One region of the Mesorhizobium sp. B2-1-3 genome, then DNA from elsewhere that is predicted to be linked to it. Evidence: predicted binding sites of a transcription regulator. Region 1 holds the regulator's gene; the other holds the start of a gene.
What was found. Region 1 encodes PhoB, which activates phosphate uptake and scavenging genes when phosphate is short. Its sites were predicted from a motif close to TGTCATNNANCTGTCAT; they were not measured.
Positions count from the first base shown of each region.

Region 1 (11,479 bases):
TCAACCCTGAAGCCGCGGCGGTGATGACCGTGGTGCTGTCGCTGAATTTTCTCTCCGTCGCCGTCATCGACTATGCCGGCCAGGTGATATCTGAAGAGCAGCGCCGGCTGGACACGCTCACCCTGTCGCGCGAGGCGCTGATCGGCGAATGCGTGGCCATCGTCAGGCGGCGGTTCGAGGATCCCGACCTCGACGTCGGCAGCATCGCCCGTATCGCGCTGGCGATCCAGGGCATCACCGACACGGATGCGCGCACCATGCTGTGGTCGCCGATCACGCCGCAGACCGACATCGCCTTCGCCGACATACTGGAGGCCGAGTTCGGCATTCCCGCCACCATGGAGAACGATTGCAACATGATGGCGGTGGCGCTGCGCTGGCGCGATCCCCAGCGCTACCGCGACGACTTCATCGCCATCCTTTTGTCGCACGGCATCGGCATGGGCTTGGTGCTGAAGGGTGAACTGTTCACCGGCACCCATTCATCCGGAGGCGAGTTCGGCCACATGATCCATCGCCCCGGCGGGGCGCTCTGCCGCTGCGGGCGGCGCGGCTGCGTCGAGGCCTATGCCGGCAACTATGCCATCTGGCGCAACGCGAGGCAGCTTGGCGAGGACACCGAGCCCGTCGACGTCAGCGACGCCGACATGCGCACCCTGGCGGCCTCGGCGCGCGAAAAGGACGGGCCGGAGCGCGAAGCCTACCGCAAGGCCGGCGAGGCGCTGGGTTACGGCCTTGGCAGCCTGTTCGCGCTGATCGATCCGGCGCCGGTCGCCATGGTCGGCGTCAGCGCCGCCGCCTTCGACCTGATCGAGCCGGCTCTGCGCGAGGCCATTGCCCAGACCGCCGGCGGCCAGCACTCGAAATCGATTTCCTTCGACACCGAGCCGAACGAACTGCCACTGATCCGCGAGGGCTGCGCCATGCGCGCGCTGACCTTCGTCGACCAGGAGATTTTCGCGCCGGGGGCACAGGCGAAATCAGGCGTGGGCGAGAACGTTGCGTGACATATCCCTAGTCTTCGCGAATCGCATACCCCGCGCCCCGAATGGTGCGGATCACGTCAGGCATGCGGCCATTGTTGACCGCCTTGCGCAGCCGGCCGACATGCACGTCCACGGTGCGCTCGTCGATATAGATCGTTTCGCCCCAGACATTGTCGAGCAGTTGGCTGCGCGAGAACACGCGGCCGGGATGTCGCATCATGAATTCGAGCAGGCGGAACTCGGTCGGCCCGAGCCGGATCTCGCTTTTCTTGCGGTAGACCCGGTGCGATTCACGGTCGAGCACGATGTCGCCGACCTTGAGCACGCTGGACAGAACTTCGGGCTTGGCGCGGCGCAGCAGCGCCTTGACGCGTGCCATGAATTCCGGCGTTGAGAACGGCTTGACCAGATAGTCGTCGGCGCCGGTGGAGAGACCGCGCACCCGGTCGCTTTCCTCGCCGCGCGCCGTCAGCATGATGATCGGCAGCCGCTCGGTCTCGGGCCGCATGCGGAGACGGCGGCAGAGCTCGATGCCGGACACCGCCGGCACCATCCAGTCGAGCACAAGAAGGTCAGGGACATTCTCCTGCAAGCGGATCTCGGCTTCGTCGCCGCGCGTCACCACCTCTACCTGATAACCCTCCGATTCCAGATTGTAACGGAGCAGCACACCCAGCGGCTCCTCGTCCTCCACCACCATGATGCGTGGCGCGATCATCGACTGGTCACCCCTGCCGTCAAGCCGCTGGCGCCGACATCGCCGTCTCGTCCTGCTTTGGGCGATTGGCGGGCAATTGCGTGCCGGTCAGCACATAATAGGCATTTTCGGCAATGTTGGTCACGTGATCGCCGATGCGCTCGAGATTCTTGGCGCAGAACAAAAGATGCGTGCAGGCGGTGATGTTGCGCGGATCCTCCATCATGTAGGTCAGCAGCTCGCGGAAGACCGACGTGTATTTGACGTCGATGCGTTCATCGTCGGCGCGCAGCTTGGCAAGTGCCGCGGCATCGCGCGCCGCATACTCCTCGATCACGCCTTGGACCTGGATCAGCACAAGCTGCGCCATGGCGTCGATGGAGTGCGACAGGTCGCGCGGCGTGGCGGCAAGGCCGACGGTGCCGACGCGCTTGGCGATGTTCTTGGCGAGATCGCCGATGCGTTCGAGATCGCCCGCCATGCGGATCGAGCCGACGACATGGCGCAGATCGTCCGCCATGGGCTGCCGCTTGGCGATCAGGGTGATGGCGCGGTCGTCGAGTTCGCGCTGGCGCGCATCCATGATCGCGTCGTCGGAGACGACGCGCTGGGCGAGCGCGTTGTCGGAATTCAGGAGCGCCTTGGTCGCGCCGCCGACCATCGATGAGGCGAGATCGCCCATGTCGCGGATCAGCCTGCTGATCTGTCCGAGATCTTCGTCAAAGGCTGCGACTGTGTGTTCGGCCATGATCTTGGTCCTCGTATGCCTGGGATCAGCCGAAGCGGCCGGTGATATAGTCCTGCGTGCGCTTCTCGCGGGGCGACGTGAAGATCTTCTCGGTGCGGTCGAACTCGACCAGCTCGCCCAGATACATGAAGGCGGTCTGCTTCGACACGCGCGCCGCCTGCTGCATGTTGTGGGTGACGATGACGATCGTATAATCGGCCTGCAACTCGTCGATCAGCTCCTCGATCTTGGCGGTCGACAGCGGATCGAGCGCCGAGGCAGGCTCGTCGAGCAGGATGACCTCCGGCTTCACCGCCACCGTGCGGGCGATGCAGAGGCGCTGCTGCTGGCCGCCCGAAAGGCTGAGGCCGCTGGCGTTGAGCTTGTCCTTGACCTCGCTCCACAGTGCCGCGCGCTTCAGCGCCTGCTCGACACGGCCGTCCATCTCCGCCTTGCTGAGCTTCTCATAGAGCCTGACGCCGAAGGCGATGTTCTCGTAGATCGACATCGGGAACGGCGTCGGCTTCTGGAACACCATGCCGATCTTGGTCCTGAGCAGGTTGAGATCCTGCGAACGGTCGAGGATATTCTGGCCGTCGAGCAGCACCTGGCCCTCGGCGCTCTGCCTCGGGTAAAGCTCGTAGATGCGGTTGAAGACGCGCAGCAGCGTCGACTTCCCGCAGCCCGAAGGCCCGATGAAGGCGGTGACGCTGCGCTCGGGCAGCGACAGGCTGATATCCTTCAGCGCCTTCGACTGGCCATAGTAGAAATTGAGGCCCTTGACCTCGATCTTGGCTTTCTCGACCGCGACTTCGGGCGTATTCAACTCGGTGGACAACATCGGTTTCATCTGTCCTCTCTGCGTCCGGTAAGGCTGCGGGCGAAGATGCTCAGCCCGAGAACCGTAAGGGTGATTATGAGTGCGCCGGTCCACGCCAGCTGCTGCCATTCCTCGTAGGGGCTGAGAGCGAACTGGAAGATGGTGACGGGCAGGCTGGCCATCGGCGCATTGAGATTACTCGACCAGAACTGGTTGTTGAGCGCCGTGAAGAGCAGCGGCGCCGTCTCGCCGGAAATGCGGGCGATGGCCAGCAATATGCCTGTGACGATGCCCGACAGCGCCGCACGGTAGGCGACCGAGCGGATGACCACCCAGCGCGGCGCGCCGATCGCGGCGCCGGCCTCGCGCAAGGCGTTCGGCACCAGGTTGAGCATGTCCTCGGTGGTGCGAACGACGACCGGGATGACCAGGATGGCCAGTGCGACGGCACCGGCGATCGCCGAGAAATGTCCCATCGGCCGCACCAGCAGCTCGTAGACGAACAGGCCGACGATGATCGAGGGTGCCGACAGCAGGATGTCGTTGATGAAGCGCACGACGGTGGTGAGGCGCGAGAAGCGGCCATATTCGGCCATGTAGGTCCCAGCGAGGACACCGATCGGCGTGCCGACGATGACGGCGATGACTGTCATCATGATACTGCCGTAGATGGCATTGAGCAGGCCGCCGGCATCGCCGGGCGGCGGTGTCATTTCGGTGAACACAGAGAGCGAAACACCCGACAGGCCCTTATAGAGCAGTGCGCCGAGGATGAGCGCCAGCCAGGCCAGGCCGATGCCCGCCGCCGTGACGCATAGCGTCATCATCACGGCATTCCTGCGCTTGCGTCGATTGTGAAGCGATGTGGCCGTCGACATCGGTCAGGCTCCCGTGCGGCTGTCCATGCGCAGCAGCATGTAGCGCGCAAGGGCAAGGATCAGGAAAGTGATGACGAACAGGATCAGGCCGAGCGCCACCAGCGAAGACGTATAGAGATCGCCGTCGGCTTCGGTGAACTCGTTGGCGATGGTCGCCGAGATCGTCGTGCCGGGCGCGAACAGCGAGCCGCTGATGCGGTGGGCGTTGCCGATGACGAAGGTTACCGCCATGGTTTCGCCGAGCGCGCGGCCGAGGCCGAGCATGACGCCGCCCATGATGCCGACGCGGGTATAGGGGATGACGACGCGGCGCGTGACCTCCCAGGTCGTGCAGCCGATGCCGTAGGCCGATTCCTTCAGCACCGCCGGCACCGTGTCGAAGACATCCTTGGTGATCGAGGTGATGAAGGGCAGGACCATGATGGCAAGGATCAGCGCCGAGGTCAGAAGGCCGATGCCGTAGGGCGGGCCGGCAAACAGGCTGGAGAGTCCCGGCACGTCGTGGAAAAGCTTGATGATGAAGGGCTGCACCGTCGTCTGCAGGAACGGCGCGAACACGAACAGGCCCCAGATGCCGTAGATGATGGAGGGTATGCCGGCAAGCAGCTCGACGGCGATGCCGATGGGGCGCCGGAGTGGCCGCGGGCAGAGTTCGGTAAGGAAGATGGCGATGCCGATGCCGATGGGAACGGCGATCAGGATGGCGATGGCGGCGGTGACGATGGTTCCGTAGATCGGGGCCAGCGCTCCGAAATTCTCGGTGACCGGGTTCCACGATTCGGTCGTCAGGAAGGAGAACCCGAATTTCGACAGCGCTTCCCACGAGCCGGCAAACAGCGAAATCGCCACGCCGCCGAGGATGAGCAGGACGAGGATGGCGGAAAAGCGTGTCGCCGTCCGGAAAATCGTATCGGTGAGCGCGAAGCGTCGGACCGTCGCTTCCCTGGCCCGCATGGCGGCCGACGATGGCATGGCTTCGGAGACGGCGGTCATCTGGCCCTCGCGTTTCAAGGAAGACAGGGAGGGCGCCGTGAAGCGCCCTCCTCGTTCAGCAGGGATTACATGGCGGAATAGAGCGGCTTGCCGTCTTCGCCGACGATGTCCTTGGCCCACATGTCCTCGACGCTCTTGACGACCGCGTCGGGGATCGGAACGTAGTCCAGCGCCCCGGCCATGTCGTCGCCCTTCGCGTAGGACCAGGCGAAGAACTTGAGCGCTTCACCGGTCGCCGCCACGTCGCCGGGCTTCTTGTAGACCAGGATCCAGGTCGCCGACGTCATCGGCCAGGATTCGGCGCCCGGCTGGTTGGCCAGGATGACGCCATAACCAGGCTGCGAGCTCCAGTCGGCATTGGCCGCCGCCGCCGAGAACGCCGCCGCCGTCGGCTCGACCTTCTTGCCGTCCTTGTTGATCATGTCGGCATAGGTCAACTTGTTCTGCTTGGCGTAGGCGTATTCGACATAGCCGATCGAGCCACCGGTCTGCGAGACGTTGTTGGCGACGCCTTCATTGCCCTTGGCGCCGATGCCAACCGGCCATTCGAGCGCGGTGTTGACGCCGACCTTCGACTTCCAGTCGGCGCTGACGTCGGCCAGGTAGTAGCTGAAGTTGAACGTGGTGCCCGAACCGTCGGAGCGATGCACGACGGCGATCGCCTGGTCGGGAAGCTTGACGTCGGGATTGAGCTTGGCGATCGCCGCGTCATTCCAGTTGGTGATCTTGCCGACGAAGATATCGGCCAGCGTCGGGCCGTCGAGCACCAGTTCGCCCGGCTTGATGCCTTCGAGATTGACGACCGGAACGATGCCGCCCATCACCATCGGGAACTGTGCAAGTCCGGTGGATTCGAGATCCTCGCCCTTCAGCGGCGCATCGGAAGCGCCGAAGGTGACGGTCTTGGCTTTGATCTGCTTGATGCCGCCGCCCGAGCCGATCGACTGGTAGTTGAGACCGATGCCGGTCTCCTTCTTGTAGGCATCGGCCCACTTCGCATAGATCGGGTAAGGGAAGGTGGCGCCGGCACCGGAGATGTCAGCTGCCATTGCCGCGGAAAGGGTGAGGGTGGACGCCGCAGCCATTGCGATCGCAACGGCCGCCGAGCGGATGAAATGTCTCATATGGCCTGCTCCTGTTCGGAAGATGGTCTCTCGGCGCCATTCCTTGCCAGCGCCCGCTGAGGCCAATAGCGTTCGATTATAACAGTCGCATGACAGTTTCGTGTCAGCCCGGTAACGCGTCGCCGGCGCCTGGAAAGGCGATGGCGATTAGCGGCTGCGGCATGGCGCCGGTTTGCCTTCGGGAATCAGGGACTTGCGCTATCCGGCCACCCAAACAGCCATCGGATTCGGCATGGATCGCTGATCGAAGAAAAGCCGGACGGGAGCGCGTTGCTCGAGGCCAGAGGATGTCTTGGCCGGGCCATCGCCAAAAACAGGTCCGTTGGGGTAGATTGACGCTGCTTCATACTGGCGGTCGCTGCTCCCGCCCGTAACTAGAAGAGAGCGGAAATTCGATGCCGTCATTGTCCCGGCTGGACGCCGGCTTTGATATGGTGCGATCGCACCATAGTCTTGCTCGAAGGGCTGCAGCCGGCCCCGGGTGATTCTCGCCGCAATCCGGCCGAAGGCGCAAAGTCTATCCCGCGTTGCGCCGGGCCTGGCGACCAGCGCCGACCCAGCGCTCGACCTTTTCGAGCAGGGCCCTGGGGCTGATCGGCTTGGGCAGATAATCATCCATGCCGGCGTCCAGGCAGCGTTCGCGATCGCCCTTGAGCGCATGCGCGGTGACCCCGACGATCGGCACATGCGTGCCGGTTTCCTCTTCCAGCCGGCGGATGGCGGCGGTTGCCTCGAGCCCGTTCATCTCCGGCATCGAGACGTCCATCAGGATCATGCACGGATTGAGCCTGCCGAAAGCGTCCAGCGCCTTGCGGCCATTGCCGACGATCTCGAAACCGTAGCCGGTCTCGCCGAGGATCTGGGTGAAGACCATCTGGTTGACCTCATTGTCCTCGGCCACGAGGATGTCCAGCCGCTGCTCGCCGCCAGTCGCGGCAAGCCGAGGCCTGACCGGCGGCGGCTGCAGCAACGCGCGTTGCCCTGCCGCCGGTGGCGGTGACTGCGGATTGTTCCCGCCGCCTCCCTCGACAGCAAGCGGCCGGGCGACATCCGTGGCGTGGCGATGCCGCTGGATGGTGGCGACCAGCGTTTCCAGGAGCACCGAGGAGCGTGCGGGCTTGATGAGTTGGGCATCAATGCCGAGATCGCGGTAACTGGTGTTGGCCAGCGACTGGTCGACGGAGGTCAGCATGATGATCGGCGTGTCGGCAAGCCCGGCGGTGTTGCGCACGACACCTGCCATCTCGGCGCCGCTCATCTCGGGCATCTGATAATCGAGCACGACGCAATCGACCGGCACGCCGTAGGCGGCGGCCGCGATCAGCACTTTCAGTCCCTCGGCGCCGCTCTCGGCCGCGCAGGAATCGAAGGTCCATGACGTCATCTGCTCGGTCAGGATGGCGCGGTTGACGGCATTGTCGTCGACGATCAGCACCCGCGCGCCGGTCACGTCCACCGGCATGATGCGCTGCGCGTTCTGTTGTCCGGCCCTGGGCAGCGTGACCGTGAACCAGAAGGTCGACCCCTTGCCTTCGGCGCTTTCCACGCCGATGTCGCCGCCCATCAATTCGACCAGCCGCGAGGTGATCGCGAGCCCGAGCCCAGTGCCCTCATGCCGCCTCGTCGAGGAGGTGTCGACCTGGCTGAATTTCTCGAACACCTGTTTCAGCTTTTCCTCAGGGATGCCGATCCCGGTGTCGGTGACCGAGATCGTCAGCCTGGTTCCGTCCGGCACACTTTCGCCGGTGACGTCGACGAGCACATGGCCTTCTTCGGTGAACTTCACCGCATTGCCGAGCAGGTTGGTGACGATCTGCCGGATGCGGCCGACATCGCCGATGAACAGGCTTTCGAGCCCAGGCTCGATGCGCACGATGAGCTCGAGGTCCTTTTCCTTGGCCCGCGTCGACACCAGCGTCGCCACGTCCTCGATCGCCTCGGCGAGATTGAAGGGGGCGGGATCGAGCACCAACTGGCCGGCATCGATCTTGGAGAAATCCAGGATATCGTTGATGATGGTGAGCAGCGCGTTGCCCGATTTGACGATGATGTCGGTGAAGGTCTTCTGCTTCGGATCGAGATCGGATTTGGCCAGGAGTTCGGCCATGCCCAGCACGCCGTTCATCGGGGTGCGAATCTCATGGCTCATATTGGCGAGGAATTCCGACTTGGCGCGGTCGGCAAGTATGGCGCGCTGGCGCGCCTCGCGCAGTTCCGCCTCGCGCAGCTTCAATTCGGTGATGTCGGTGGTCGACCCGATCAGGTAGAGCGACCCGTCGGACGCGATCATCGCGCCCTTGCGGGCGAACTGGTGGCGCACGCTGCCGTCCGGGAGCATCACCGTCTCCTCGACCTCCTGGGTTTCGCCGCTGCGCAGCACCGCGAGGTCGCCATTGACGAAGGCTTCGCCGTCGGGCCCGAAAATTTCGATATCGGTCTTGCCGATCGCGTCCTGCTTGCTGAAGCCGGTGAGATCGCACCAGCCCTTGTTGACGTAGAATTGCCTGAGATCGGAGCGTTTGGCATAGATCGACACCGGCACGTTGTCGATCAGGCTGCGGAACACCTCGTTCTCGCGCATGCTTTCTTCCAGCGCCCGCTCGCGCGCCTTGACCTCGGTGATGTCGGTGCTGGAGCCGACCAGATGCACCGATCCGTCCAGCGCCACCAGCCGGCTCTTCCGCGTCATCAACTGCCGCACCGTGCCGTCGCGATGGGTGACGGGCTCCTCGACCTCCCTGACGCTGCCCGTGAGGGCAACCTCGGTATCGTCCAGGCTGTAGCTTTCTCCATCTCCGTCGCCGAACAGCTGCCGATCGGTGCGGCCGATAACGTCTTCCTTGGCGAGCCCGGTGATCGCGCACCAGGCCTTGTTGACGAACTCGATGCTGAGGTCCTGCGCCTTGATGAAGGCGGCCACGGGCAGTTCGTCCAGCACGTGCCGGAACAGGTCGATCTGCCGCATCGAATCGTGCAGCGCCTTTTCGCGGCTCTTGATCTCGGAGATATCGACACGCACGCCGATGAACGTGCCGTCGTCGGTGCGCATGTCGTAGACCTGGTACCAGCGACCGTCGGGATTGAGACGTTCGAAGGATGAGTATGGCAGGTGGTAGCGGGCGAGGATGCTGTTCAGCCAGGGATCGAGATCGCCATCATAGAGCGCATCGACCTGCGGATCGCCGCTCGAGCGGAAATAGCCGGCCGAATGACCGAGTGCCAGCGCGTCGCGGAAGGTGCGGCCGGGCTGCCACGCCGGCTTCAGCGCCGGCAGCGTGTCCTGCATCTTGCGGTTGGCGAAAACGAAATTGTCGTCGCGGTCGTAGATGATCACGGCGGCCGGCAGCGATTCCAGCACGCTGGCCAGGTGTTTGCGGGCGTCCTGCGCCTCGGTCTCACGGCCCTTCATGTCCGAGACGTCGAAGAGGAAGCCGGCCACGTAGTTGCGGCCGCTTGCCATTCTAACGCGGTTCTTCCTGACGACGCGCGAGCGGTTGACGCCGTCGACCTGGAAACTTTCCTCCACCTCGTAAGGCCGCCCGGTCGCCAGCACCGCGCGCTCGCTTTCCTCGAACAGCGCGACCTCGGCGGGCGCGAGAAAATTGCCGCCGGGCTTGCCAAGCATGGTTTGCGGCGTCTGGCCGAACAGGCCCGCAAACGCTTCGTTGACGAAGACGAAGCGCAGATCGTCGTCCTTGACGAAGATCGGATCCTTGACGCCGTTGATCACCGCTTCCGCCAGTCGCGCCTTTTCCAGCGCGTCGGCCAGCTCGGCCTCGCGATCCTTCATGTCGGTGACATCGACATAGGAGATGAGCCGCTTGCCGCCGGCCAGCGGGGCCAGCGATGCAACTAGGGTACGCCCGTCATTGCGCGGCAATTGTCTCGAGCCGGCGACGCCGGCCCTGATCTCGGCCTCGCGCTCGGCGGTATGACGCTGCCAGGCAACGTCGTCGGCGCCGTAGGAATCGGCGGCGCGGCTGGCCTCCATCAACTCGCGGAAGCCCGAGCCGATCCCGGCGCGCTGGGGATCGATTTTCCACAAATTGTAGAAGGCCTGGTTGATCACTTCGGCGCGCAGGTCGGCGTCGAGGACCATGATCCCGATCGGCATCGAATCGACCATCGTGCGAAGGTCGGGAAGGCCTCCCGAAGACGCCTCTCCTTGCTGCTTCTGCTCCAGTTCTTCGAAGGCGACGGCCAATCCCGTGACATTGCGTCCAATGCCACGATAGCCGGCGAATTTCCCCTCGTCATCGAAGCGTGGAAAGCCTGAGGTCAGCACCCAGCGGCAATCGGCGCGACCTCCCTTCAGTTCGTAGACAAAGTCACGGAACGGCCGATGTGCCTGCAGATCCTCCAGATGCATTGCCGCGCTGCGGTTGCCGTTCAGGACCTGCTTCAGGAAATCGAACCGGAAGCGGCCAAGCACAGCGGCCGGGTCGATGCCCGTGACCGCCTGATAGTTGTGCGAAAGCCAGGAAAAGCGCAGCTCGGCGTCGGTCTCCCAGATCCAGTCCGAGCCCGTTTCGACCAGCTGGCGTAGCATGGCCAAATCCATGCCTGCGGTGAACGAAGCCGCGTCGTTCACCGCCATTTCGCCCGACCCGCGCTCGCCGCGCACGTCGGCTGTCTCGTTCGCTTCAGCCATGCCGTCCCCACCCCGAATCCAAGGCCGAACCCTCCCTCCGCGGTTCGTCGGCGGAATGTGCCCGAGAAGCATTAACGATCCGCTAACCTTAACAAGCCGTTGCGCACCGGACGGGCCCTGGCCTGCGCCATTGCGCCCGGTTGTCGGCCGGATCGAAGCCGCGCTATAAGCCAATATTGGGGTGTTGCTGATGTTTGGACGGATTGTGCCTTGCTTGCTGAGCGCGGCGCTGCTTTTCGGCAGCGGCTGTTCGCGCAGCTATGACGGCACCGTCGTCATTCCGCGCCCGCTCGATGCCCGGCGTTTCTGGGACCGGCCGCCGCCCAATGTGGAATACGGGCCGTCCGAAATGGAAAACGGCGCTTTTCCGGCGCCGCCACAACCGCCAACCCGGTTTTCCGAGCGCAGGCCCCCGCCGCGCGCCGCACCGAGACGTCATCTTTCAAGAGTTTCGAGGCCACCTCCGCCGTCCTCCGATGAGGAAAAGCCCCTGGCATGCAGGAATGTCAGCGAACCCGGAAAGAGGGTTCGCATGGTCTGCGACTGATGGGTGCCACCCAAAACTGACCTTGGCTGAGAAACCGGCGCCTACAACCGGGGGCG
Region 1 is NZ_VFWL01000021.1:21,462-32,940, reverse strand. Features, by position in the region: gene FJ973_RS26645 (ROK family protein) at 1-1,007, shown strand, start outside; gene phoB (phosphate regulon transcriptional regulator PhoB) at 1,015-1,704, opposite strand; gene phoU (phosphate signaling complex protein PhoU) at 1,724-2,431, opposite strand; gene pstB (phosphate ABC transporter ATP-binding protein PstB) at 2,457-3,260, opposite strand; gene pstA (phosphate ABC transporter permease PstA) at 3,257-4,108, opposite strand; gene pstC (phosphate ABC transporter permease subunit PstC) at 4,112-5,101, opposite strand; gene pstS (phosphate ABC transporter substrate-binding protein PstS) at 5,167-6,225, opposite strand; gene FJ973_RS26610 (PAS domain-containing protein) at 6,743-10,876, opposite strand.

Region 2 (11,479 bases), on a different contig from region 1:
CATCGCCGCTGGTCGCCGACGCGGCCGAAGGCTTGGCCGAACTCGGTGCCGCGCTGAAGGGTTGGAAGGCGCCATCCGCCTGGACCGACAATGCGGCAGCCGGCAAGAAGGAATGGCAGGCCGAAGCCGCCAAGGTGACGGCGTCGACCAATGCCGCCTACCCTTCCGACGCGCAGGTGATCGGCGCCGTGCAACGCGCCATGGGCTCCGGCGTGACGCTGCTCAACGCCGCCGGCGGGCTGCCGGGCGAATTGCACAAGCTTTGGCAGGCCGGCGCGCCCGGCTCCTACCACGCAGAATACGGCTTCTCGACCATGGGCTATGAGATTGCGGGCGGGCTCGGCACCAAGATGGCCAAGCCTGACGAAGAGGTCGTCGTCATGATCGGCGACGGCTCTTATCTGATGCTCAATTCCGAGATCGCCACCTCGGTGATGCTCGGCCTGAAGCTGACCATCGTGCTGCTCGACAACAGGGGTTTTGGCTGCATCAACCGGCTGCAGATGGCGACCGGCGGCGCCAACTTCAACAATCTCCTGAAGGACGCGCGCCACGAGGTGCTGCCCGACGTCGACTTTGCCGCGCACGCCGCGAGCATGGGGGCGATCGCCGAGAAGGTCTCGTCGATCGCAGGGCTGGAGACGGCGCTGGCTCAGGCGAAAGGCAACGACCGCACCACGGTGCTGGTCATCGACACCGATCCGCTGGTCTCCACCGATGCCGGCGGCCACTGGTGGGACGTGGCGGTGCCGGAAGTCTCCGAGCGCAGCCAAGTGAACGCGGCGCGCAAGGTCTATGACGAGAAGCGGCGGATGCAGAGCGTCGGCGATTGATCTCGGCGCTGCCCACCCCCTACCTCTCCTTGTGGGGAGGTCGGACCGAAGGTCCGGGTGGGGTCTGGCGCCGCACCCCCACCCCGCTGCTTCGCAGCGACCCTCCCCACAAGGGGGAGGGTGAACAAGAACCGGAGTGACGACTTGAAAGCCAAACTGGGCATGTCCCCCATCGCGTGGTGGAACGACGATCTTGCGGAACTCAGCGACGACGTGTCGTTGGAGGAGTGCCTACGCCAGTCGCGTTCGGCCGGCTTCACCGGCATGGAGATGGGACGGCGCTTTCCCAAGGACCCCAAGGTGATGCTGCCGATCCTGAAGGCGGCTGACGTCACACTGTGCGGCGGCTGGTTCTCGGGCACGCTGGTCGACGAGGAGATGAGCAAGAACAAGGATCGCATCCAGCCGATGATCGACCTGTTCAAGGCGGTCAACGCGCCTTGCATCGTCTATGGCGAGGTTGGCCGTTCGATCCAGGGCGACCGCTCGAAGCCGCTCGCCACCAAGCCGAAACTCTCGAGCGACGAGATGAAGGCCTATGCCAGGCGCCTGACCGAATTCGGCGAATGGTGCGCCGAGCAAGGCATGCCGCTTTCCTATCATCACCATATGGCGGCGGTGGTCGAGACCGAGGCGGAGCTCGACGCCTTCATGCGCCATTCCGGAGCGGGCATTCCGCTGCTGCTTGACGCTGGACATCTGGCCTTTGCCGGCGGCGATGTGCTGCGCGCCATCGACAATCACCACAAGCGCATCAGCCATGTGCATGTGAAGGATGTACGCATGGGCGTGATCGAGAAGCTCGACCGCACGAGGCAGTCCTTCCTCGATGCGGTGGCTCTCGGCGCCTTCACCGTGCCGGGCGACGGCTCGCTGGATTTCGGCGCCATCGTGCAGCGTTTCGCCGACCACGGCTATGAAGGCTGGTTCGTGGTCGAGGCCGAACAGGACCCGAAGAAGAACCCGCCGCTCAAGATGGCGCAGGTGGGCCACAAGGAGTTGATGCGGGTGATGACGGCGGCCGGCTACACGGTCGAGACCCAGGGCTTCCCCGATGTCTGATCGGGTTCTCGCCAGGCCGGGCTTGCTGTAGGTTGCCGCGATGAAAGATTCCGAGCACCCCTTCTTCCGGCCCCTATGGCGGCGTGTCGCCGTCGTCGCGGTCTGCGTCATCTGGTCGATCATCGAATTCGCGAGCGGCACGCCGTTCTGGGGCGTGATCGCGCTGGGCTTCGCCGGCTATGGCGTCTGGCAGTTTTTTTATCTCTACAAGCCGGCCGACGAGAACAAGGCGCCCGCCGAAGTCGAACCGAAGGAGTAACCGGATGTCGAAGCTGCTGGTCAAAGCCGACAAGGGCCATGGCCGTGTCGCGCATGTCACGCCGCAAAGCGCCGGATGGACCTATGTCGGGTTCGACCTGCACCGGCTGGAACCGGGCGAAACGGCTTCGGGAACAACGGACGATCGCGAAGTCTGCCTGGTGTTCGTCACCGGCAAGGGCACGGTCACGGCCGGCGGCAAGGATCTCGGCCTGCTTGGCCAGCGCATGTCGCCCTTCGAAGGCAAACCATGGTCGGTCTATGTGCCGCAGGGATCGGACTGGTCGGTGACGGCTGATAGCGGACTGGAACTGGCGGTCTGCTCGGCGCCGGGATTGAGCGGCGGCCTGCCGGTTCGCGTCATCGGGCCTGACGACCTCGGCCAGGAGGTGCGCGGCAAGGGCACCAATACGCGCTACGTCACCAACATCCTGCCCGAGGGCAAGCCGGCCGATTCGCTGCTGGTGGTCGAGGTCATCACGCCCGGCGGCCATACGTCGAGCTATCCGCCGCACAAGCACGACCAGGACAATCTCCCTAACGAATCCTATCTCGAGGAAACCTATTATCACCGCCTCAACCCGCCGCAGGGCTTTGCTTTCCAGCGGGTCTATACCGACGCCGACAAGGACGGCTCCCGCGCGCTGGACGAGGCGATGGCGATCGAGGACGGCGACGTCGTGCTGGTGCCCAAGGGCTATCACCCCTGCGCGGCTTGCCATGGCTACGACCTCTACTATCTCAACGTCATGGCCGGCCCGAAGCGGACGTGGAAATTCCACAATGCGCCCGAGCACGAATGGCTGATGAAGGCCTGACCGTTGCGCGTTCACGGCTGAACCTGTTGGTCCAGATCAGAAAAATCGTCGGCTAAGGACCGGCGGGGTCGATTTGCCTTCGAAAACCCTTCAAAGCTTCGTCAATCCGTCATGGAAATCACCTATGGCAACGGGCTGACGAGGATTTTCGATGCGCTACGCCATCTACTTCACCCCCCAACAGGACGAAAAATTGGCGCGGATCGCCGCCAACTGGCTGGGCCGTGACCCGTTCGGCGCCGCGACGCGACCGGTGGAGGCGGTGGGCGATTTGTCGGCGGCGGAAGTCGCCTTCCACACCGCATCGGCACGGCGCTATGGTTTTCACGCAACGCTGAAAGCCCCTTTCCGGTTAGCGGCCAACGAAACCGAAGCCTCGTTGCGCGCAGCGCTCGACGCCTTTGCCCAGGCGACGTCCGTTGTGATGATCCCGCGTCTCGTCGTCAGCCAGATCGACGGTTTCTTCGCACTGGTGCCGGAGGCGCCATTGCCTCCGCTCAATCGCTTCGCCGATGATGTGGTGCGCGATTTCGACCGCTTTCGCGCGCCGTTGACGGAGGCCGAGATCGAGCGGCGCAGCCCGGACTCGCTGAAGCCGGGCGAATTCCGCAATCTCTGCCAATGGGGCTATCCTTACGTCTTCGAGAGCTTCCGCTTTCACATGACGCTGTCCGGCAGGGCCGGGCCACAGGAAAGCCTTCGTCTTCGCCTGGCAATCGAGGGCCTGTTCGCCGAGGTGCTGCGCCAGCCGGTTCCGGTGGACGCGCTGACGTTGTTCATCGAGCCCGAACCCGGCGCCCCGTTCATGGTGCTTTCCCAGCACGCGCTCGGGCGCCGTCCGGCCAGAAAAACCGCCTGAAGCAACAAGCCGTAAAGGCGAGAAAAAACCAAGGACTGCCTGAAATGACCGCCGAGACCATTCTGAGCAACGCCCGCATCGTTCTTGCCGACGAGATCATCGAGGGCTCGCTCGTGATGCGTGACGGTCTGATCGCCGACATATCCTCCGGCGCCGTGCGAGCCGGCGAGGACATGGCTGGCGACTTCATCATTCCGGGGCTGGTCGAGCTTCACACCGATCATCTCGAAGGCCATTATGCGCCGCGGCCGAAGGTGCGGTGGAACCCGATCGCCGCCGTGCTCGCCCATGACGCGCAAGTGGCGACCGCCGGCATTACCACCGTGCTCGACGCCTTGCGTGTCGGCATGGACGAGGATGCCGATCTCAACGCCACCGATATCCGCAAGCTCGCCGACGCGATCGAGGACAGCGTGCGGATGGATCGATTGCGGGCCGACCATTTCATCCATCTGCGCTGCGAGGTCTCGGCGCCGGATTGCCTCAGGGCCTTCGCCAATTTCGAGACCGACGAACGGGTGAAGCTCGCCTCGCTGATGGACCATGCGCCGGGCCAGCGCCAGTTCGTCAACCTCGAAACCTATGCCTACTACTATCAACGCAAGCTGAAGCTGACCGATCGCGATTTCCAGAAATTCTGCGAGAAGCGGATGGGCGAATCGGCACGGAATTCGGCCCCGAACCGCGTCTTCATCGCCGCCGCCTGCCACGAGCGCGGCATCGTGCTTGCGAGCCATGACGATGCGACGACGGGCCATGTCGACGAAGCCATCGAGCAAGGCGTGCGCGTTGCCGAATTCCCAACCACCGAGGAAGCCGCCAGGGCTTCGAAGGATGCAGGGCTCGGCGTGCTGATGGGCGCGCCCAATGTCATGCGGGGCGCCTCGCATTCGGGCAACGTCTCGGCGCGCACGCTGGCCAGCGACGGCCTGCTCGACATATTGTCGTCCGACTACATCCCCTTCAGCCTGATCCAGTCCGCCTTCTTTCTCGGCGACGTCGTCGATAGCATTTCCCTGCCGCAGGCGGTGGCAATGGTGTCCAAGAACCCGGCCGAGGCCGTCGGTCTTTCCGATCGCGGCGTCATCGAAGAGGGCCGCCGGGCCGACCTGGTGCGCGTGCGCCTCGACGACCACGTTCCGGTGGTGCGCACGGTCTGGCGGCAGGGGCGGCGGGTCGCGTGATGGCTTCGGCATTGATCGAGCGTGAACTGTCGGCCGAGGCGTTTCCGATACGCGACGGCGTCTTCGTTGCCGTGGTGGGCCCGAGCGGCGCCGGCAAGGATACGATCATCGGCCATGCCAAGGCGCTTTTCGCCGACGAGCCGCGGCTGGAGTTCGTGCGCCGCGTCATCACCAGACCGAGCGACACGGCAAGCGAGGATCACGACACGCTGGCCGATGCCGCCTTCATCGAGGCCGAAGCCGACGGCGCCTTCGCCGTTTCCTGGGAAGCGCACGGCCTGCGCTACGGCCTGCCGGCCGAGGTCGATTGGGCAGTGGCCAACGGCCATGTCGCTGTCGCCAACGTATCGCGCGCGATCATTCCTGCCTTGCGGGAGCGCTATGCCAATCTGGCCGTCGTCGAGATCACCGCTTCGCCCGATGTGCTGGCCGGGCGGCTGGCGATGCGTGGCCGCGAGTCGCGCGGGGAGGTTCTGGCACGCCTGGCGCGCAGCGCCCCTGTGACGCTCTCCGGACCCGGCGTCACCTCGATCGACAATAGCGGTTCGCGCGAAGCGGCAGGCGAGCGCTTTGCCGAGGTGCTGCGCAAGGCGATGGCGTTCTCCGACATGTCGGGGCTGATCGACTAAAGGTGTTGATGGTCAGGTGGCGCTCGCCTGACCTGAACATCGAAACACCTTCCTTTTATGCCGCGTGCCGGTCGTGATCGGCACGACGCGTGCTGGCCGACGGCGTTGCCGAAGGTTGTGTCGGCGCGTCCAGAACCGCGACGTGATGACGGTACACCATTTCCCAGCCTTTCCAGCCGGTAAACAGCAGGATGCAGACAACGATCAATGAAAGCAGCACTCCCCATGGGCGAACTGCCGCTTCGGCGCCTTGGCTGTAGCGAAGATAGAAATTGATCAGCGCCAGAACGACGGCGGTCAAATTGCCGACCATGTGATACCAGGCGTCCGTCAGAGCGCGGATGCGCGGCTCGCTCAGGAAATCGATAAAGCCGGCAATCGCCGCCAGGAGAGCCATGACGATGGCTGCTCCAATCAGCCACATCGACGCGCGTGCCCAAAAGACGTCGGCAGTGCCCCAGAACATCAGATCGGTGAGAAACGCGCCGACAAGGAACGCGACAGGAAAGGGAATGAGCATCGGATGGATGGGATGACCTCCCACCTTGGCGGTGCTTAGCGGATTCGCAGCCATGACCATGCCTCCGAATAGAAAAGCTTTGAACAACGCCCAGATAAGGGTTTCGTTCCAATCCGGATGGAAGCTCGCAAGACCGTTTTCGCGATGCCGCCCCCCTTTTGCACTCAAGTCACTTGGGGCCGCACAGATACGGCCGACAACAGATCGAGCGGAATTGCGGGGCGGGCGAGATAGAGCGAAGTTATCTTTCGACGGCCACGGCGGACGGCGGCTTTTTGCCCCTGACTATTCCGCCGCTGCCCCGGCGATGCTCTTGCGGCTGGCGTCGACCATGCGCCGCCGCGCGCGGAACACGCCCCACTGCTGGTCGATCAGCACGCCGATGAGGATGACGCCGCCCATCACCGCGAAGTTGAGCGAGGACGGGATGCCGAGCAGATTGACGAGGTTCTGCAGCTCCTGCAGCAGCACGGTGCCGAGGATGACGCCGATCAGCGAGCCCTCGCCGCCGCGCAGCGAGAAGCCGCCGAGCACGGCCGCGGCAATGGCGTAAAGCTCGTAGAACTGGCCGTGGCTGGCCGGCGAGATGGATCGCGTGTACATGGCGAAATAGATCGCCGACAGCGCCGTCAGTACCCCGCAGATGACGTAGGCGGCCATGACGACACGCCCGGTGCGGATGCCGGAATATTTCGCCGCTTCCTCGTTCTTGCCGATGGCGTAGAGATAGCGGCCGAACACCGAGCGGTGCAGCACCACCCACATGACGATGGCGATGACCATCAGCGCGAAGAAGGAGTTCGGCACGCCCCAGGAGCGGCCGGCGGTCAAGAATTCGAGCTCCGGGAAATTCTGGCCGAAGGCGAAGCCGGCGGTGCCGTCGGCGGTGTAGAAGCGGGCGACGCCGCGATAGATCAAAAGGCCGCACAAGGTCACCACGAAGGGCTGCAATTTGAGCCGCGTGATCAGCCAGCCATGCGCCAGGCCGATGATGGCACCGAGCACCAGGATGAGCACGAAGGCCAGCGGCCATTCCATGCCGCGCACGGCGATGAAGTCGATGAAAAGCGTTCCCAGCAGCGCCACCAGCGAGCCGACCGACAATTCGATGCCGCCGGTGATGATGACGAAGGCCTGGCCGATCGACAGGATGCCGAACAGTCCGATCAGGTTCGAGGTGTTGGCGAGATTGATTGGCAGCAGGAAGCGCGGATTGATGATGGCGACGATGGCGCCGACCACCAGGATCAGGATCAGCAGGCCGAGATCTTTCTTGCTCATCATCTTCTCCCCAATGCCGGCCCGAGCGCTTCCGCGGCGCGGCGGCAGAATTATTTCGGCTGCTTGCCTACCGCCAGCAGCAGCACGTTTTCCTGGCTGAACTGGTCCTTGTCCAGAATGCCCGAGATCTGGCCCTCATGCATGACGGCGATGCGGTCGGACACGCCGATCACCTCCTCCATGTCGCTGGAGATCATCAGCACGGCGACGCCGGCGTCGGCCAGCGCACGCATCAGCCCGTAGATCTCCGCCTTGGCGCCGATGTCGATGCCGCGCGTCGGCTCATCGAGGATCATCACCTTGGGGTTCATCGCCAGCCATTTGGCCAGCACGACCTTCTGCTGGTTGCCGCCCGACAGCGTGCCGGTGCGCGTCTGCACCGAGGGCGCCTTGATGCCGAGATCTTTTTTCTGCTTCTCGGCGGTTGCCGTTTCGGCGCTGGTCGACACCAAGGAGCGCTTGGCATGCGCCGGCAGGTTGGGCAGCGAAATGTTCTGGGCGATCGAAAGGTCGAGCAGGATGCCGGTCAGCTTGCGGTCCTCCGGCACCAGGAAGATGCCGTGCGCGACGGCATCGGCCGCCGAGCTCAGGGAGAGCGGCTTGCCGGCGAGCTCGAGCGTGCCGCCGAGGCTGCTTTCGATGCCGAAGAACACCCGCGCCAGCTCGGTGCGGCCGGAACCGACAAGGCCGGCAAGGCCGAGGATTTCACCGCGCCTGACGTCGAGATCTACCGGGCGGCCAGGATAGGTCGGGGTGCGGATGGCCTTGGCCGACAGGGCGACGGCGCCGGGGGCGCGGGCCGCCTCGGAAGCCTTCTCGCGCTCCTTCAGCATGCGGCCGATCATCAGCTTGACCATCTGGTCGTGGTTGATGTCGCGCTTGGGCAAGGTGCCGGCCAGCATGCCGTCGCGCAGCACGATGACGCGGTCGGCGACACGCTCGACCTCGTGCAGGCGATGCGAAATGAAGATGACGCTGATGCCGTCCGCCTTCAGCGCCCTGATGACGTCGAGCAATTTGTCGGTCTCGGCGATCGGCAGGCTCGACGTCGGTTCGTCGAGGATGACCAGCCTTGCCTTGATCGACAGCGCCTTGGCGATCTCGACCATCTGCTGCTGCGCGAGCGACAGTTCGGCGACAGGCGTGTCGGCGGAGAAATTGGCGCCGACGCGCTTCAGGAGCGGCGCCACCATGGCGCGCAGCCTGGCGCGGTCGACGAGCCTGAGCGGCCCGGCGCGCAGCGGTTCGCGGCCGAAGAAGATGTTGGCAGCGACGTCGAGATTCTCGAACAGGTTGAGTTCCTGATGGACGAAGGCGATGCCGGAGCCCAGGCTGCCCTCGACGCTCAGGCCGTCATGGGCGGTGCCGTCGACGGTGACGGTGCCGCTGTCGGGCCGCGTCACCCCGCCGAGGATCTTCATCAAGGTGGATTTGCCGGCGCCGTTCTCGCCGACGAGGCCGATGACCTCGCCCGGCCTGACCTCCATCGAGAAGCCATCGAGCGCGACGACGCCCGGATAGGTCTTGCGCACGTTCTCGAGACTGAGGAACGGGGTGGTCGCGGCGATGGATGTGTCGGAATAATTCATCATGCCTGACAGCGTTGGCGGGCCGACCTCTTGGCAGACTGACTGGCCTCGAAGGGTTCGTCAATGCGAGAGCAGCCGGCTCAAGCGACGTTGAGCCGGCTGCTCTGCCTTCGGTCTTAGTTTCCAGCCATCGCCTTCAGATTGGCGGCGTAGGCGTCGACGTCATCCTTGCCGATGATCTTGGTCGGGATGATGATGAGGCCGTCGGCCGGGATGCCCGACTTGTCGCCCTTGAGATAGGATGCCATCAGCTTCATGCCCTGATAGGCCCACTCGAAGGGCTGCTGCACGACGGTGGCGGCAATGGTGCCTTCCTTGACGCCGCCCAGGGTGATCGGATCGTCATCGAAGCCGACGACGGTGATCGAGCCGAGCTTGCCGGCATCGCGCAGCGCTTCATAGATGCGCGGCGTGTTGTAGGAGTAGAAGCCGACCATGCAGGTGACGTCGGGGCTGGCGACGAGCGCGTCCTCGACGTTCTTCTTGGCGCGGGCCTGGTCGATGTCGTCGCCGCGCACGTCGACGAGCTCGATCTTGGTGCCGGCCAGGCCATCCTTCATGCCCTGGATGCGCTCCTTGGCATTGTCGGCGCCGAGCAGGCCGACGAAGCCGAGGCACTTGCCGCCGTCCGGCATCGCCTTCTTGGCGATTTCGGCCGCCTGCTTGCCGGCATCGACATTGGACGAGCCGATATAGGCGACGCGCTTGGTCTGCGGAGCGTCGCTGTCGGTGGTGAACAGCGCCGTTTCCGAGGCGATCTTGTTCAGCCCGTCGGTCGAGGTCTTGGGATCGACGGCCGAAACCATGATGCCCTTGACGCCGGCGGTGACCAGATCGTCCATCAGCCGCTGCTGGATGGCGACCGAGGACTGCTCGGGATATTTCAGCTCGAGATTGTAGTCGGGCAGTTCGCCCTGCGCCTTCTTGACGCCGGCTTCGGCCGCCTTCCAGAAGTCGGAAGCGCCGTTGACGACGAAGGCCAGCGTCGGCTTGTCGTCGGCGCGCGCGATCGTGCTCGCCGTCAGGCCAAGCAGCAGCGCCGCGGTGGCCACGGATGCATTGCGTATCAAGGATTTCATGTTCAACCTCCCGTTTTGGCCGGTCGTCGGACCGGCCGATCCTGCACTTGTCTGATTTGCCGTTCGCGGCTTGGACGCCCTCCTCCTCAAGGGTTCCCGGCACTGAAGATGGCGTCGTTCCAGCCACGGCGACGGACTTTAGAGACTCATCCCCCGTTCGTAAATAGTCCGATTTGTCTGACATATCACATGTCCGCGACAAGGCTTCGCGGGGGTACTATCCGCTTGCCATCGGGCCATTCGCATGCACCGCGCCCCAGGGAAAACGGACGCGACGGACCGACGTTACAGCGCATTTTCGTATTAGTAAACGGTATTAGTTGCGTTCGATGGCGACCACGCCGGCGGCGACGCCGTTGGGTTTGCCTGAAACGCAATGGCTTGGGGCAAACGGGGTAATCGGCTCATATGCTGTGATTTGAGCTGCCCGGAGCCGGCTAGCCAGTAGACCCGTCGTCCGCTAATAGATATAAGTTAGCCGATATTTCTATAAACCGGCGCGGCCTTGATGGTCGCCGGGCAGGCCGGACAGGCTGGGGAACACGAACAGCATGAGCGAGACCACCGATATCGCGACGGCAAGGCGCCGCAAGGCGCCGGTGAAGCCCAAGGGCCGGGTCACCATGACCGACATTGCGCGCGCCGCCGGCTGCTCGCAGGCGACTGTTTCCTTCGTGCTCAACAATTCGCCTGGCATAAAACTGTCGCGGCAGACGCGCGAGCGGGTGATCGAGGCGGCGCGCGCGCTGGGCTATAGTGCGCCGGCCTTTTCGGCGCTGAAGGCGCCGGCCACCGCCTTCGACGGGCTGGACGGGGTGATCGGCTTCGCCGTCGACCAGCTCGCCACCAGCCCGGAAGCCGTCGTCGCCATCGAGGGCGCGCGCCAGGCCTCGTGGAACGCCGGCAACGTGCTTCTGGTGGCGCAGACCATGGGCGACGCCGTGATGGAGCCGCGCGCGATAGAGGCGCTGACCAGGCGGGGCATTTCGGCGCTGATCTACATGACCATCTTCACCCGCGAGATCACGGCGCCCGACTTCCTCTACAGCCTCGACATCCCGGTGATCCTGCTCAACTGCTACACGTCGGATTACGCCTTCCCCGCCGTGGTGCCCTCCGAGATCGCCGGCGGCCAGAACTCCACCCGGCACCTGATCAGCCATGGCCACCGCCGCATCGCCACCATCACCGGCGAGCCCTGGATGCAGGCGGCGCAGGACCGCCTGAAAGGCTACCGCCGCGCGCTTGCCACCGCCGACATCCCTTTCGATCCCGAACTGGTGGTCGAGGGCGACTGGTCGGCAAGTGCCGGCTATGCCGCGACCGTCAAGCTCCTGGCGCTGAAGGACCGCCCGACCGCCATCTTC
Region 2 is NZ_VFWL01000001.1:90,467-101,945, forward strand. Features, by position in the region: gene iolD (3D-(3,5/4)-trihydroxycyclohexane-1,2-dione acylhydrolase (decyclizing)) at 1-833, shown strand, start outside; gene iolE (myo-inosose-2 dehydratase) at 978-1,895, shown strand; gene FJ973_RS00470 (DUF3329 domain-containing protein) at 1,936-2,154, shown strand; gene iolB (5-deoxy-glucuronate isomerase) at 2,159-2,971, shown strand; gene FJ973_RS00480 (DUF1045 domain-containing protein) at 3,123-3,830, shown strand; gene FJ973_RS00485 (alpha-D-ribose 1-methylphosphonate 5-triphosphate diphosphatase) at 3,875-5,014, shown strand; gene phnN (phosphonate metabolism protein/1,5-bisphosphokinase (PRPP-forming) PhnN) at 5,011-5,643, shown strand; gene FJ973_RS00495 (DUF2231 domain-containing protein) at 5,699-6,217, opposite strand; gene FJ973_RS00500 (ABC transporter permease) at 6,449-7,444, opposite strand; gene FJ973_RS00505 (sugar ABC transporter ATP-binding protein) at 7,495-9,033, opposite strand; gene FJ973_RS00510 (sugar-binding protein) at 9,150-10,112, opposite strand; gene FJ973_RS00515 (LacI family DNA-binding transcriptional regulator) at 10,664-11,479, shown strand, end outside.
Region 2: FJ973_RS00480 (DUF1045 domain-containing protein) is a predicted target of PhoB. The motif match lies at 3,068-3,084, and genes of this name have one in related genera.